DNA from 3 places in the Pseudomonas sp. TE3728 genome. Region 1 is predicted to be linked to each of the others. Evidence: predicted binding sites of a transcription regulator. Region 1 holds the regulator's gene; each other region holds the start of a gene.
What was found. The regulator FliA, encoded in region 1, starts transcription of late flagellar genes. The targets are predictions, from matches to a motif close to CTAAAGTTTNNNNNNNNNNNGCCGNTAA.
Positions count from the first base shown of each region.

Region 2: ACZ89R_RS15975 (methyl-accepting chemotaxis protein) is a predicted target of FliA. The motif match lies at 1,839-1,866, and genes of this name have one in related genera.
Region 3: ACZ89R_RS11540 (flagellar protein MotY) is a predicted target of FliA. The motif match lies at 2,331-2,358, and genes of this name have one in related genera.

Region 1 is NZ_JBWBQT010000001.1:6,000,723-6,005,084, forward strand. It holds gene flhF (flagellar biosynthesis protein FlhF) at 1-701, shown strand, start outside; gene fleN (flagellar synthesis regulator FleN) at 818-1,648, shown strand; gene fliA (RNA polymerase sigma factor FliA) at 1,645-2,385, shown strand; gene ACZ89R_RS26485 (chemotaxis response regulator CheY) at 2,554-2,925, shown strand; gene ACZ89R_RS26490 (protein phosphatase CheZ) at 2,956-3,744, shown strand; gene ACZ89R_RS26495 (chemotaxis protein CheA) at 3,816-4,362, shown strand, end outside.
Region 2 is NZ_JBWBQT010000001.1:3,685,269-3,689,630, forward strand. It holds gene ACZ89R_RS15975 (methyl-accepting chemotaxis protein) at 1-1,835, opposite strand, end outside; gene ACZ89R_RS15980 (chemotaxis protein CheW) at 1,977-2,510, opposite strand; gene pilH (twitching motility response regulator PilH) at 2,521-2,886, opposite strand; gene pilG (twitching motility response regulator PilG) at 2,944-3,348, opposite strand; gene gshB (glutathione synthase) at 3,582-4,362, shown strand, end outside.
Region 3 is NZ_JBWBQT010000001.1:2,701,737-2,706,098, reverse strand. It holds gene ACZ89R_RS11555 (peroxiredoxin) at 1-424, shown strand, start outside; gene rnt (ribonuclease T) at 544-1,221, opposite strand; gene pyrC (dihydroorotase) at 1,218-2,264, opposite strand; gene ACZ89R_RS11540 (flagellar protein MotY) at 2,422-3,330, shown strand; gene ACZ89R_RS11535 (argininosuccinate synthase) at 3,460-4,362, shown strand, end outside.

The DNA.
Region 1 (4,362 bases):
TGATCGCCACTCCGGAAGTCGAGCCATTGGAAGAGGGTGGTGTGATTGCCATGGTTGGCCCGGCAGGCATGGGCAAGACCACCACGCTGGCCAAGCTCGCAGCGCGTTATGTGCTCAAGTACGGCGCGCAAAACATCGCGCTGGTGAGCATGGACAGCTATCGCATCGGCGCTCAGGAACAGCTCAAGACCCTGGGCCGCATCCTCAACGTGTCGGTCACCCACGTCGACCCGGGCCAATCGCTGGTGCAGGCGCTGGAGCCTTTGCTGCGCAAACGCGTAGTGCTGATCGATACCGCCGGCCTGCAAGCCAGCGATCCAGCACTGCGCATGCAGCTCGAAAGCCTGGCCGGACGGGGCATCAAATCAAAAAATTATCTGGTCTTGGCAACCACTAGCCAGAAACAGGTTCTAACCGCCGCTTATCACAGTTACAAACGTTGCGGCCTTGCCGGCTGCATCCTGACTAAACTGGATGAAACGGCAAGCTTGGGCGAGGTGTTGAGCCTGGCCATCAGTCATGAACTGCCGGTGGCTTACCTGACCGATGGCCCGCGGATTCCGGATGATTTGCATCTGCCGCGTCGTCATCAGTTGGTCAGCCGTGCCGTTAGCGTGCAAATGCAGGAAGAACCCAGCGAAGAAGCCATGGCTGACATGTTCGCTGATATTTACCACAGCCCGACCAAGCAGGTTGGCTGAGGTACTAATGAACAGTTTTTGTACCTACATCGATGGTCTGCCATGCATTGTTCAGTTGGTGAACGCGCAGCCAGTAATGTGGCCTCCGTCTAAGTAAGACAAGGTAAAGAAATAACATGGGCAGCATGCATCCCGTACAGGTGATCGCGGTGACCGGCGGCAAAGGTGGCGTCGGGAAGACTAACGTGTCAGTGAACTTGTCCCTGGCTCTAGCTGAGCTCGGCCGGCGCGTCATGCTGCTGGATGCCGATCTGGGACTGGCGAACGTCGACGTCCTGCTGGGACTGACACCCAAACGCACGCTGGCCGACGTGATCGAAGGCCGCTGTGAGCTGCGCGACGTGCTGTTGCAAGGACCCGGCGGCATACGCATCGTCCCGGCGGCGTCCGGCACCCAGAGCATGGTTCATTTGAGCCCGGCCCAGCATGCCGGCCTGATCCAGGCCTTCAGCGACATTGGCGACAACCTCGACGTATTGGTGATCGACACCGCTGCGGGCATTGGTGACTCGGTAGTCAGTTTCGTTCGTGCTGCCCAGGAAGTGCTGCTGGTGGTGTGCGATGAGCCGACCTCGATTACCGACGCCTACGCGCTGATCAAATTGTTGAATCGCGACTATGGCATGAACCGCTTCCGCGTCCTGGCCAACATGGCGCAGAGCCCGCAGGAAGGCCGCAATCTGTTCGCCAAGTTGACCAAGGTCACGGATCGTTTCCTCGACGTCGCCTTACAATACGTTGGTGCCGTGCCTTACGACGAAAGCGTGCGCAAGGCCGTGCAGAAGCAGCGTGCTGTCTACGAAGCCTTCCCGCGTTCCAAGTGCGCCCTGGCGTTCAAGGCCATTGCGCAGAAGGTCGATACCTGGCCACTGCCGGCCAACCCGCGTGGGCACCTGGAGTTTTTCGTCGAGCGCCTCGTGCAACAGACCGCAGGACCCGTCCTATGACAGCCAGTGGTTACAACCTCTACAAGAAGTCGGCACGTGACGCGCAGTACGAGCTGATCGAGCGTTACGCGCCACTGGTCAAACGCATTGCCTACCACTTGCTGGCGCGTCTGCCGGCCAGTGTCCAGGTCGAAGACCTGATCCAGGCCGGGATGATCGGCCTGCTTGAAGTATCAACCAAATACGACGCCAGCAAAGGCGCGAGCTTCGAGACGTACGCGGGCATTCGAATCCGCGGCGCGATGCTCGATGAAGTGCGCAAGGGGGACTGGGCGCCACGTTCGGTTCACCGCAATACCCGTATGGTCAGCGACGCAATTCGCTCGATTGAAGCTAAAACCGGCCGTGACGCTAAAGATCACGAAGTTGCGGCCGAACTCCAATTGAGTCTCGACGATTATTACGGGATTTTGAACGACACCCTCGGTAGCCGGTTATTCAGTTTCGACGATCTGTTGCAGGACGGCGAACACGAAGGGCTGCACGAGGATGGCGCCAGTGCTCATCTCGAGCCGTCGCGCGATCTGGAAGATGAACGCTTCCAGGCGGCGCTGGCGGACGCGATTGCCAATTTGCCGGAGCGTGAGCGACTGGTGTTGGCGCTGTACTACGACGAAGAGTTGAATCTCAAGGAAATCGGTGAGGTCCTGGGGGTCAGCGAATCGCGGGTCAGCCAGTTACACAGCCAGTGCGCGGCCCGTTTGCGGGGGCGTTTGGGGGAGTGGCGAGCGCGCTGACAGGCAGTGTGGAGACACTGCGAACGAGGTGGGTACGGCATTTTGCTGCATCGGCCACGGCCCGTTGTAATCCATGCAACTGTTGAGTGTTACGCCGAATTGATTGAACGGCGCGTTCAGGTGCTGCGCGCGTTTTAAGACTGCTTGGAGGTCGAATTGGACAAGAATATGAAAATCCTCATCGTTGATGACTTCTCAACGATGCGGCGGATCATAAAAAACCTGTTGCGTGACCTTGGGTTCACCAACACGGTCGAGGCGGATGACGGTATTACCGCGATTCCGGTCCTCAACAGCGGGAGCATCGACTTTCTGGTAACGGACTGGAACATGCCCGGCATGACCGGTATTGATCTGCTGCGCCACGTGCGTGCCGATGAAAAACTCAAACACCTGCCGGTGTTGATGGTCACGGCCGAAGCCAAGCGCGAGCAAATCATCGAAGCCGCTCAGGCGGGTGTGAACGGCTATGTGGTCAAGCCATTCACGGCTCAAGCGTTGAAAGACAAGATTGAAAAGATCTTCGAACGCATCGGTTGATGTGCAAAGCCAGTCCGTCACGGGGGAGCTATGGAGCATAACGAATCTTCACAGGGCGATTTTGAGTCGACCCTGAAAAAACACGCGGTCGAACTGGTCGAAAGCCTTGAAAAAGGCAGGTTCGGCGACGCTGTGCAACTGATCCATGAGCTCAACCAGACCCGTGACCGCGGCCTGTATCAGGAAGTGGGCAAGCTCACCCGCGAGCTGCATAGCGCGATCGTCAATTTCCAGATTGACCCGCACATGCCGCAAGCCGAGGAAGTGTCTCAGATCACGGATGCCACCGAGCGCCTGGGGTATGTGGTCAAGCTGACCGAGGCCGCAGCCAACCGCACCATGGACCTGGTGGAAAACGCCACGCCGCTGATCAACAGCCTGAGCGACGAAGCTCAGGCGCTGAGCACGGATTGGGGACGGTTCATGCGTCGCGAAGTCGGGGCTGAAGAGTTCCGTGAACTGGCCCGGCGGGTCGACGGTTTCCTGACCCGCAGCAGTGAAGACAACCGCGTCGTGTCGAGCAACCTCAACGACATTCTGCTGGCCCAGGATTACCAGGACCTCACCGGTCAGGTGATCAAGCGCGTGACCCAGTTGGTCACCGAAGTTGAAAGCAACCTGCTCAAGCTCGTGCTCATGGCCAGTCAGGTCGACCGCTTTGCGGGTATCGAACATGACCGTGAAGCGATGCTGGCTGAAAAAGATCCGCAAAAACATCTCTCTCAGGGTGAAGGTCCGCAGATTCATGCCGATAAAAGAGAAGACGTTGTGTCCGGTCAGGACGATGTGGACGATTTGTTATCCAGCCTAGGATTTTAGAGTTTTAGCATTCTAGAGTTTTAGCATTTTAGGTTTTTTAGGTTTTTAGACCTTTAGGAGCACCCCCCTTAATGAGCTTCGGCGCCGATGAAGAGATCCTTCAGGATTTCCTGGTTGAGGCCGGCGAGATTCTAGAGCAACTGTCCGAACAGCTGGTCGAGCTTGAAAGCCGACCGGATGATGCGGATTTGCTCAATGCAATTTTTCGCGGTTTTCACACTGTAAAAGGGGGCGCCGGCTTCCTCCAGCTCAACGAGCTGGTGGAGTGCTGTCACATCGCCGAGAACGTGTTCGACATCCTGCGCAAGGGTGAACGACGCGTCGACTCGGAACTGATGGACGTGGTTCTCGAGGCACTGGACGCGGTGAACGGCATGTTCAGCGAAGTCCGCGAACGCAGCCCGATCACGGCTGCCACGCCTGAGTTGCTTGCAGCGTTGGCCCGTTTGGCCGAGCCGCAAACCGCCGATGAGTCGGCACCGGTCGCCGAGGTGGTGGAAGAACCTGCCGCTGAAGAGTCGGGCGACATCACGGATAACGAATTCGAACAACTGCTGGACTCGCTGAATGCCGTCAAGGCTCAAGCCGAGGCTCCAGCGGCTGCGCCAGTGCCGACCA
Region 2 (4,362 bases), 2.3 Mb from region 1:
AATGCCGCTAGGGTCTTCGATACACCTTCGATTTCTTCCAGGGCCACCCCGGCATCCTGCGCCAGACGCGCGCCGCGCACCACTTCGGTGGTGGTCTGTTCCATGGAAATCACCGCTTCGTTGGTGTCGGCCTGAATCGCCCGCACCAGCGTTTCGATCTGCCGGGTCGCCGCGGACGAACGCTCGGCCAGACGCTGCACTTCGTCAGCCACCACCGCAAAACCGCGCCCGGCGTCACCGGCCATGGAGGCCTGAATCGCCGCGTTGAGGGCGAGGATGTTGGTCTGATCGGCAATGTCATCGATCAAGCTGACAATGTCGCCGATTTCCTGAGAAGACTCACCCAGCCGCTTGATGCGCTTGGCGGTGTCCTGAATCTGCTCGCGAATATTGTCCATGCCATGAATGGTGTTGTGCACCACTTCGTTGCCCTTGTTGGCGATTTCCACCGAGCGTTCGGCCACCGCAGAGGATTCGGCGGCGTTGGCCGAGACCTGATCGATGGACTGGGCCATGTCGTTGATGGCCGTGGAGGCTTCGGAAATCTGCTGCGCCTGATGCTCCGAGGCCTGGGCCAAGTGCATGGCAGTGGCCTGGGTTTCCTGCACAGCGGCGGCGACCTGGCCGGCAGTGAGGTTGATGGTCGCCACCAGATCGCGCAGTTGGTCGACGGAATAGTTGATCGAATCAGCGATGGTCCCGGTGAAGTCTTCGGTCACCGAGGCGGTCACGGTCAGGTCGCCGTCGGCGAGGTCTTCGATTTCGTCCAGCAAACGCATGATCGCGTTCTGGTTGCGCTCGTTCTTCTCGGCGGTTTCACGCAGTTGACGGTTGGTTTCGCGCACCATCACCAGGCCGATGAGGATGATCGACATCAGCGCCAGCAAGCCCAGTACATAACCACCGATAGTGCCGGTGTTACGCCCGCCGGCGAGGTTTTCGAAACGGCTGGCCAGTTGCGAAGCCTCATCGAGCAGGGTTTGCGACAGGGTAAAAATGTTGGTGGCCGATTCACGGACCTTGAACAGTTGTGGCGACGTTTCGAGGATTTCATCCACCGAACCGGATACGAATTCGAACAGCTCGGATATCTCGGTCAACCGGGCGCGCGCATCGCGGTCTTCGACCTGGCTGATTTTCAGCGCCGCGTTGCCTTGAAGCATGCCGTTGAGCACCAGGCCGAAACGCGCCGCGTCGCGACCGAAAGCGTCGGCCGCCTGCTGCGAATTTTCATCACCGGACAGCACGGTATTCACCGCACCAAGAATCCGCTCGGCCAGCAGCGACTGACGCTGGGCCATCGCCACTTGAGTGGCCGGGGCGCCACGTTGCAGGAGGGTTTCGACGACCTTTTCATACTCGACCTGCAACTGCGGCACGGTTTCGGCCAGCGTTGCGGCGACTTGATGCAAGGACAACACGGTCTGTTCGCTGGAGAGGATAGCGTCGGTGTTTTTCAGCAGACGCTCCCAATCCAGCTGCACGGCGCGCATTTCCGGGCGCACGGTGGACGGTGCCGGCGGCAGGCCGGTGGAAGGATCGCCTTTCTTCAGGTAACCCCAACGCTGGGCGAAGTCATTGCGTGCATCGCTGAGCAACTTGAACGCCGCGGCCTTGCCGGCGGCGGCTTCGGTGGCGTTCTTGGCGATGCGTTGGGACAACACGCGCAGCTCACCGGCGTGGCCGATGTACTGTTTATCGTAATTCGCCTGGGTGTTGAGGTACGCGAAGTTGGCGAACAGCAGCATGATGAAGACGATCAACGCGATGAACAGCGCAATGATCTGCGACCGACTGCGCGACCCTTCTGGCTTGCCTGTTTTTGCTTTTATCATCGGTTCTCGCCTGTTAACCAACACCCTGTAAAGCTTGCCGAAGAACCTGTGGGAGCGAGCCTGCTCGCGATTCAGGCGCCGCGATGTATCAGGAAGCACCGCGTTATCGTTCAATCGCGAGCAGGCTCGCTCCCACAGGGTTTACAGCGCTACGTTCATGAAACTCTGTGACTGCGCCAACGCAAACGGACTGAATACCTGCCAATTCTGCTCACGCTGAAACCGGCCTTTGATGAACGGTGCAATCGGGCCGCTCAAGGTATCTACCGGTTCCAGGCTGTCCTGGGCAAAGTGCTGCAAGCCAAACACTTCATCGACCAGTAACCCGGCAAACACCTCGTTGTGCTCCACCACCAAAACCCGCCGCTGCTTGCGCAGATTCGACAGTTCATGACCGATGAAGCCACTCAAATCCATGATCGGCAGCAGGCGCCCGCGCAGGTTCGCCACGCCCTTGACCCAGGGCTTGACCCCCGGCAATTGGGTAACGCGCGGTTCGTGCAGGACTTCGCTGACTTCGCCCATGGGCGCGACGTACCAATGCTCGCCCAAGCGAAAGCCGATGCCGCTCCAGCTGTCCTGTCGGGTCTGCTGGGACGGCAGGTCCGCCGCCAGCAGACGACAGCGCTGGTCAATCTGCAGCAGCAGTTCGAAAGCCGTTAGCGACTCGGTCATGACCGGACGATCAACCGGCCAGCACGTTGTTCAGGGTTTTGATCAGGGTCTCTTCGTCGACCGGTTTGGTCAGGTAGTCCTTGGCGCCCTGGCGCGTGCCCCAGACCTTGTCGGTTTCCTGATCCTTGGTGGTAATGATGATTACCGGAATGTGCCCGGTTTCCGGGTCTTTGGTCAGCTGACGGGTCGCCTGGAAACCGTTGAGGCCGGGCATGACGATATCCATCAGCACCGCGTCGGGTTTTTCCTGACGGGCCAGCGCCACGCCGTCGGCGCCGTTTTCGGCTTTCAACACTTCATGACCGTGCTTTTCGAGCATGCCGGTCAGTTTGTACATTTCGGTCGGCGAGTCATCGACGATCAGAATACGTGCCATGGTCTTCCCCATTCTTGTCGACACCGGGCCCCATGGCCGAGTGTCACTGTGCGTGTCCTACTGCGGCGAAACGGCGGTGAAGCCCGGTACATGGGCCTGAATCGCGTTCAGCAGTTCTTCCTTGCTGAAAGGCTTGGTCAAAAACTGGTCGGAACCGACGATCCGCCCCTTGGCCTTGTCGAACAACCCGTCCTTGGACGACAGCATAATCACTGGCGTGGACTTGAACGCACTGTTGTTCTTGATTAAAGCGCAGGTCTGATAACCATCCAGACGCGGCATCATGATGTCGACAAAGATGATGCCGGGGTGATTGTCGGCAATCTTGGCCAGGGCATCGAAACCATCGATTGCGGTGATGACTTCACAGCCCACGTTTTTCAACAGCGTTTCGGCGGTGCGACGAATCGTTTTCGAATCATCGATCACCATGACCTTCAAGGCGCTGGAATGCTGTTCCATAGTGGCTCTACCGTCGCCTTTGTGAATCAATTTGTCCGTTTGCCGCTCATCGCCGGCTCGAAACCCTTGATACTTAAGGGCCAACAGGGCATGGCAGTCTTTTTAGCACAGTCTCCCCATCCAATCTATCGGGCGACCCTGGCGGTGGTTTTTCCTTGACCGGGAACACACTCAGCGCCACTCTGACGCCACTTTTTCACAACACTTTCCACCCCAATTTCGAGGAAAACCCCATGAGCGTTCGCGTCGGGATTGTCATGGATCCTATCGCCAGCATCTCCTATAAAAAGGATAGCTCGCTGGCCATGCTGCTGGCCGCGCAAAAGCGTGGCTGGGAACTGTTCTATATGGAACAGCGCGATTTGTATCAGGCTGAAGGCGAGGCTCGCGGGCGGATGCGTCCGCTGAAGGTGTTCGCCAACCCGGAAAAATGGTTTGAGCTGGGCGCCGAAAGCGATGCACTGCTGAGCGATCTGGACGTGATCCTGATGCGCAAGGATCCGCCGTTCGACATGGAATTCGTCTATTCCACGTATTTGCTGGAACAAGCGGAAAATGCCGGCGTACTGGTGGTCAACAAGCCGCAAAGCCTGCGTGACTGCAACGAAAAGCTGTTCGCCACGCTGTTCCCGCAGTGCACACCGCCGACCATCGTCAGCCGTCGCCCCGACGTGTTGCGTGAATTCGCCGACCATCACGGTGACGTGATCCTCAAGCCGCTGGACGGCATGGGCGGCTCGTCGATCTTCCGTCACACCGCTGGCCACCCGAACCTGTCGGTAATCCTCGAAACCCTGACCTTGCATGGCCGGCAGCAGATCATGATCCAGGGTTACCTGCCGGCGATCATTGATGGCGACAAGCGCATCCTGATGATCGACGGCGAACCAGTGGATTACTGCCTGGCGCGGATTCCCGCGCTCGGTGAAACCCGTGGCAACCTCGCCGCCGGTGGCCGTGGCGAAGCCCGACCGCTGACCGAGAAGGATCGCTGGATCGCCGCGCAAGTCGGCC
Region 3 (4,362 bases), 3.3 Mb from region 1:
CCGCATGTCTGATTTCAAGGCACGCAACGTGGAAGTGGTAGCCGTTTCGATCGACTCGCACTTCACCCACAACGCCTGGCGCAACACCCCGGTCAACAATGGTGGCATCGGCGAAGTTCGCTACACCATGGCGGCCGACCTGAAGCACGAAATCGCCAAGGCCTACGACGTTGAGTCCGAAGGCGGCGTGGCTTTCCGTGGCGCGTTCCTGATCGACGACAAAGGCGTTGTCCGCTCGCAGATCATCAACGACCTGCCGCTGGGCCGTAACATCGAAGAGCTGATCCGTCTGGTCGACGCTCTGCAATTCCACGAAGAGCACGGCGAAGTTTGCCCTGCCAACTGGAAAAAAGGCGACAAAGGCATGACCGCTTCCACCGAAGGTGTTGCGGCTTACCTGACCGAGAACGCTGCTGCGCTGTAAGGCACGTTCGAGGCATAAAAAAACCGGCTGATAAGGCCGGTTTTTTTATGGGCGGGATAAACCCATTCTGTTCATCGGTGGCGAGGGAGCAAGCTCCCTCGCCACCGATTAGTAACAGATCAGTCGTTGTAATCTTCCCAACCGCCCATTTGTTTCCAGCGATTGACGATGCCGCAGAACAGCTCGGCAGTCTTCTCGGTGTCGTAGCGAGCCGAATGAGCCTCGCGACCGTCGAAGTCGATATCGGCTGCCTGACAGGCCTTGGCCAATACGGTTTGACCGTAGGCCAGACCAGCGAGGGTCGCGGTATCGAAGCTGGAAAATGGATGAAACGGGTTACGTTTCATGTCCAGGCGTGCGACAGCGGCGTTGAGGAAGCCCAGATCGAAGCTGCTGTTGTGCCCGACCAGAATCGCCCGTTTGCAGCCGTTGGCTTTCAGGGCCTTGCGGATGCCGCGGAAAATATCAGTCAGGGCTGCTTCTTCACTCACGGCCATGCGCAACGGGTGATCGAGCTTGATCCCGGTGAACTCCAGAGCGGCCGCTTCGATGTTCGCGCCTTCAAATGGCTCGACGCGGAAGAAGTAGGTGTGATCGGGATACACAAAGCCTTTTTCGTCCATGGCGATGGTGGTCGCCGCAATTTCCAGCAGGGCATCGGTGGCCGAATTGAAGCCACCGGTTTCTACGTCGACGACAACCGGCAGGTAACCACGGAATCTGGCAGCCATTGGATGACGAGGACCACCTCCGTTGCCTTGACCGTCCTGTTCGTCGTCGAAATGGTCTTCACTCACGCGTGTTCCTCCAGCAGGCGCCAGCGCAGTTTTTCACCGGCGCGCAGCGGGATTACAGTCAGCTCGCCAAACGGCAGGCTGGTTGGGGCGGTCCACTCATCGCGGACCAGGGTGATGCGATCGGTATTCGCCGGCAGCCCGTAGAAACGCGGGCCATTGAGGCTGGCGAAGGCTTCAAGCTTGTCCAGCGCGTTGCGCTGTTCAAAGGCTTCGGCATACATCTCGATTGCGGCATAAGCGGTGTAGCAACCGGCACAGCCGCAAGCCGCTTCTTTGGCGTGCTGGGCATGGGGCGCCGAGTCGGTGCCGAGGAAGAACTTGTCGCTGCCACTGGTGGCGGCGTCGAGCAGGGCTTCCTGGTGAGTATTGCGCTTGAGGATCGGCAGGCAATAGAAGTGCGGCCGAATCCCGCCCACCAGCATGTGGTTGCGGTTGTACAGCAGGTGATGCGCGGTGATGGTAGCGCCAACGTTGGCCGAGGCCTCGTTGACGAACTGCACGGCGTCAGCGGTGGTGATATGTTCGAACACCACTTTGAGGGTCGGGAAACGCTCGACCACTCGACGCATGTGCTCGTCGATGAAGATTTTTTCGCGATCGAAAACGTCGACATCGCCACGGGTGACTTCACCGTGAACCAACAAGGGCATCCCGACGTCGGCCATGGCCTCGAGTGCAGGGAAAATCTTGTCGATGCTGGTGACGCCAGAGTCCGAGTTGGTGGTCGCGCCGGCCGGGTACAACTTGGCGGCGTGAACGAAACCGCTGGCCTTGGCCTCACGAATTTCTTCGGGCTGGGTGCGGTCGGTCAGGTACAGAACCATCAGCGGTTCGAAACGGCTGCCGGCCGGACGCGCGGCGAGAATCCGCTGGCGATAGCCATTGGCTTCAGCCGCGTTGCGCACCGGCGGTACCAGGTTGGGCATGATGATGGCGCGACCAAAGGTGCGCGCGACATCCGCGACGGTATTGGGTAACACAGCACCATCGCGAAGATGAATATGCCAGTCGTCGGGACGCAGCAGGGTCAGGCGGTCGGACATGAGGGGATTCCAGGCGGGTCAAACTCAGGGGAATGCTACCGGAAAAGACTCTTGCAGGCACTCGCTATCAAGTTTTGCAGCAAGCTTCCGATATCCAACAGGTATGCCGTAAATATGTGTGTCGGTCTTTTTGTTGCACAAGCCAGTGGAGCCTCCCGTGCGCCAGCGTTATTTAGCCTTGCTCAGTGTGTTTGCCAGCCTTCCTGCGATGGCGCTCACTTTCCAGACCCGTCTGGAGAGCATCGAGTGGACGGTCGAAGGTGACAAGTTCGAATGCCGCCTGACTCAACCCATCACCGATTTCGGCTCGGGAGAGTTCGTGCGTCGTGCCGGCGAACAGGCGACATTTCGCTTGAAGGCCTACAACTCGATGATCGGTGGTGGTTCCGCGACCTTGCTGGCGGCCGCTGCGCCATGGCAGCCGGGGCGCGGTGACATCAATCTGGGGTCGGTGCGAATGGGCAGTGGCAACGTGCTGTTCAACAGCTCGCAAGTTCAGGCCGGGCGCCTGATCAGCGGGTTGCTGGACGGTCGCAGCCCAGTGGTTCGACACTCCTCGGGCGAGGGGCGGGTATCTGAAGTCCGCCTGCTGCCGGTCAAATTCAGCAAGGCCTACAGTGACTATCAGGGGTGCGTGGCCAAGTTGCTGCCGCAGAATTTCGAGCAGGTGAAGCAATCCGAAATCGGCTTTCCGGGGGAGGGTATCGATCTTGACGCCCAAGCCAAGGCTCATTTGCAGGTCATGCTGGAATTCATGAAAGCCGATCCGACGGTCAACCACATCGAACTCGATGGCCATTCCGACAACAGCGGCAATCGCCTGACCAACCGCGAATTGTCGCGACGCAGGGCGCTGGCCGTGATGGATTTCTTCAAGGCCAATGGTATCCAGGAATCGCAGATCACCCTGCGTTTTCATGGTGAGCGCTATCCTCTGGCGCCGAACAATAACGCCGCCAATCGGGCGAAAAACCGCCGGGTCGCCGTACGCCTTGAACGGGTAGCGCCGACCGAGCAACCGGCGCCTCCAGCCACTGCTTCCGTGGGCAGCGCGAAGACCTCCTGAACTCGCTGAAATCGTCGCTCGCTCGACATAATCTGTCGCTTCGTCGTCATAAGCTGTCGCGCCTCTGTAAATTATTCTGCATGAGCGGTAGACTTGACGGCTTTCCGTAGAACCCCGTGGAGTGATGGCATGGCGGACGTAAACAAGGTCGTTCTGGCGTATTCCGGCGGCCTGGACACTTCGGTGATCCTCAAGTGGCTGCAGGATACTTATAACTGTGAAGTAGTGACCTTCACCGCTGACCTGGGTCAGGGCGAAGAGGTCGAACCGGCCCGCGCCAAGGCACAGGCCATGGGCGTAAAAGAAATCTACATCGACGATTTGCGTGAAGAATTCGTGCGCGATTTCGTGTTCCCGATGTTCCGCGCCAACACCGTTTATGAAGGCGAGTACCTGCTGGGTACTTCCATCGCTCGTCCGTTGATCGCCAAGCGCTTGATCGAAATCGCCAACGAAACCGGCGCTGACGCCATTTCCCACGGCGCGACCGGCAAGGGCAACGACCAGGTTCGTTTCGAACTGGGCGCCTACGCTTTGAAGCCAGGTGTGAAAGTGATCGCTCCGTGGCGCGAATGGGACCTGCTCTCCCGTGAAAAGCTGATGGATTATGCTGAAAAGCACAACATCCCGATCGAGCGCCACGGCAAGAAGAAATCCCCGTACTCGATGGATGCCAACCTGCTGCACATCTCCTATGAAGGCGGCGTGCTGGAAGACACCTGGACCGAGCACGAAGAAGACATGTGGCGCTGGACCGTCTCCCCGGAGAACGCTCCTGACAAACCGCAGTACCTGGAACTGACCTACCGTAACGGCGACATCGTCGCACTAGACGGCGTCGAAATGACCCCGGCCACCGTGCTGGCGACCTTGAACCGTATCGGTGGCGAACATGGTATCGGCCGTCTGGACATCGTCGAAAACCGCTACGTCGGCATGAAGTCCCGCGGCTGCTACGAGACCCCGGGCGGCACCATCATGCTGCGCGCTCACCGCGCGATCGAATCGATCACCCTGGACCGCGAAGTGGCT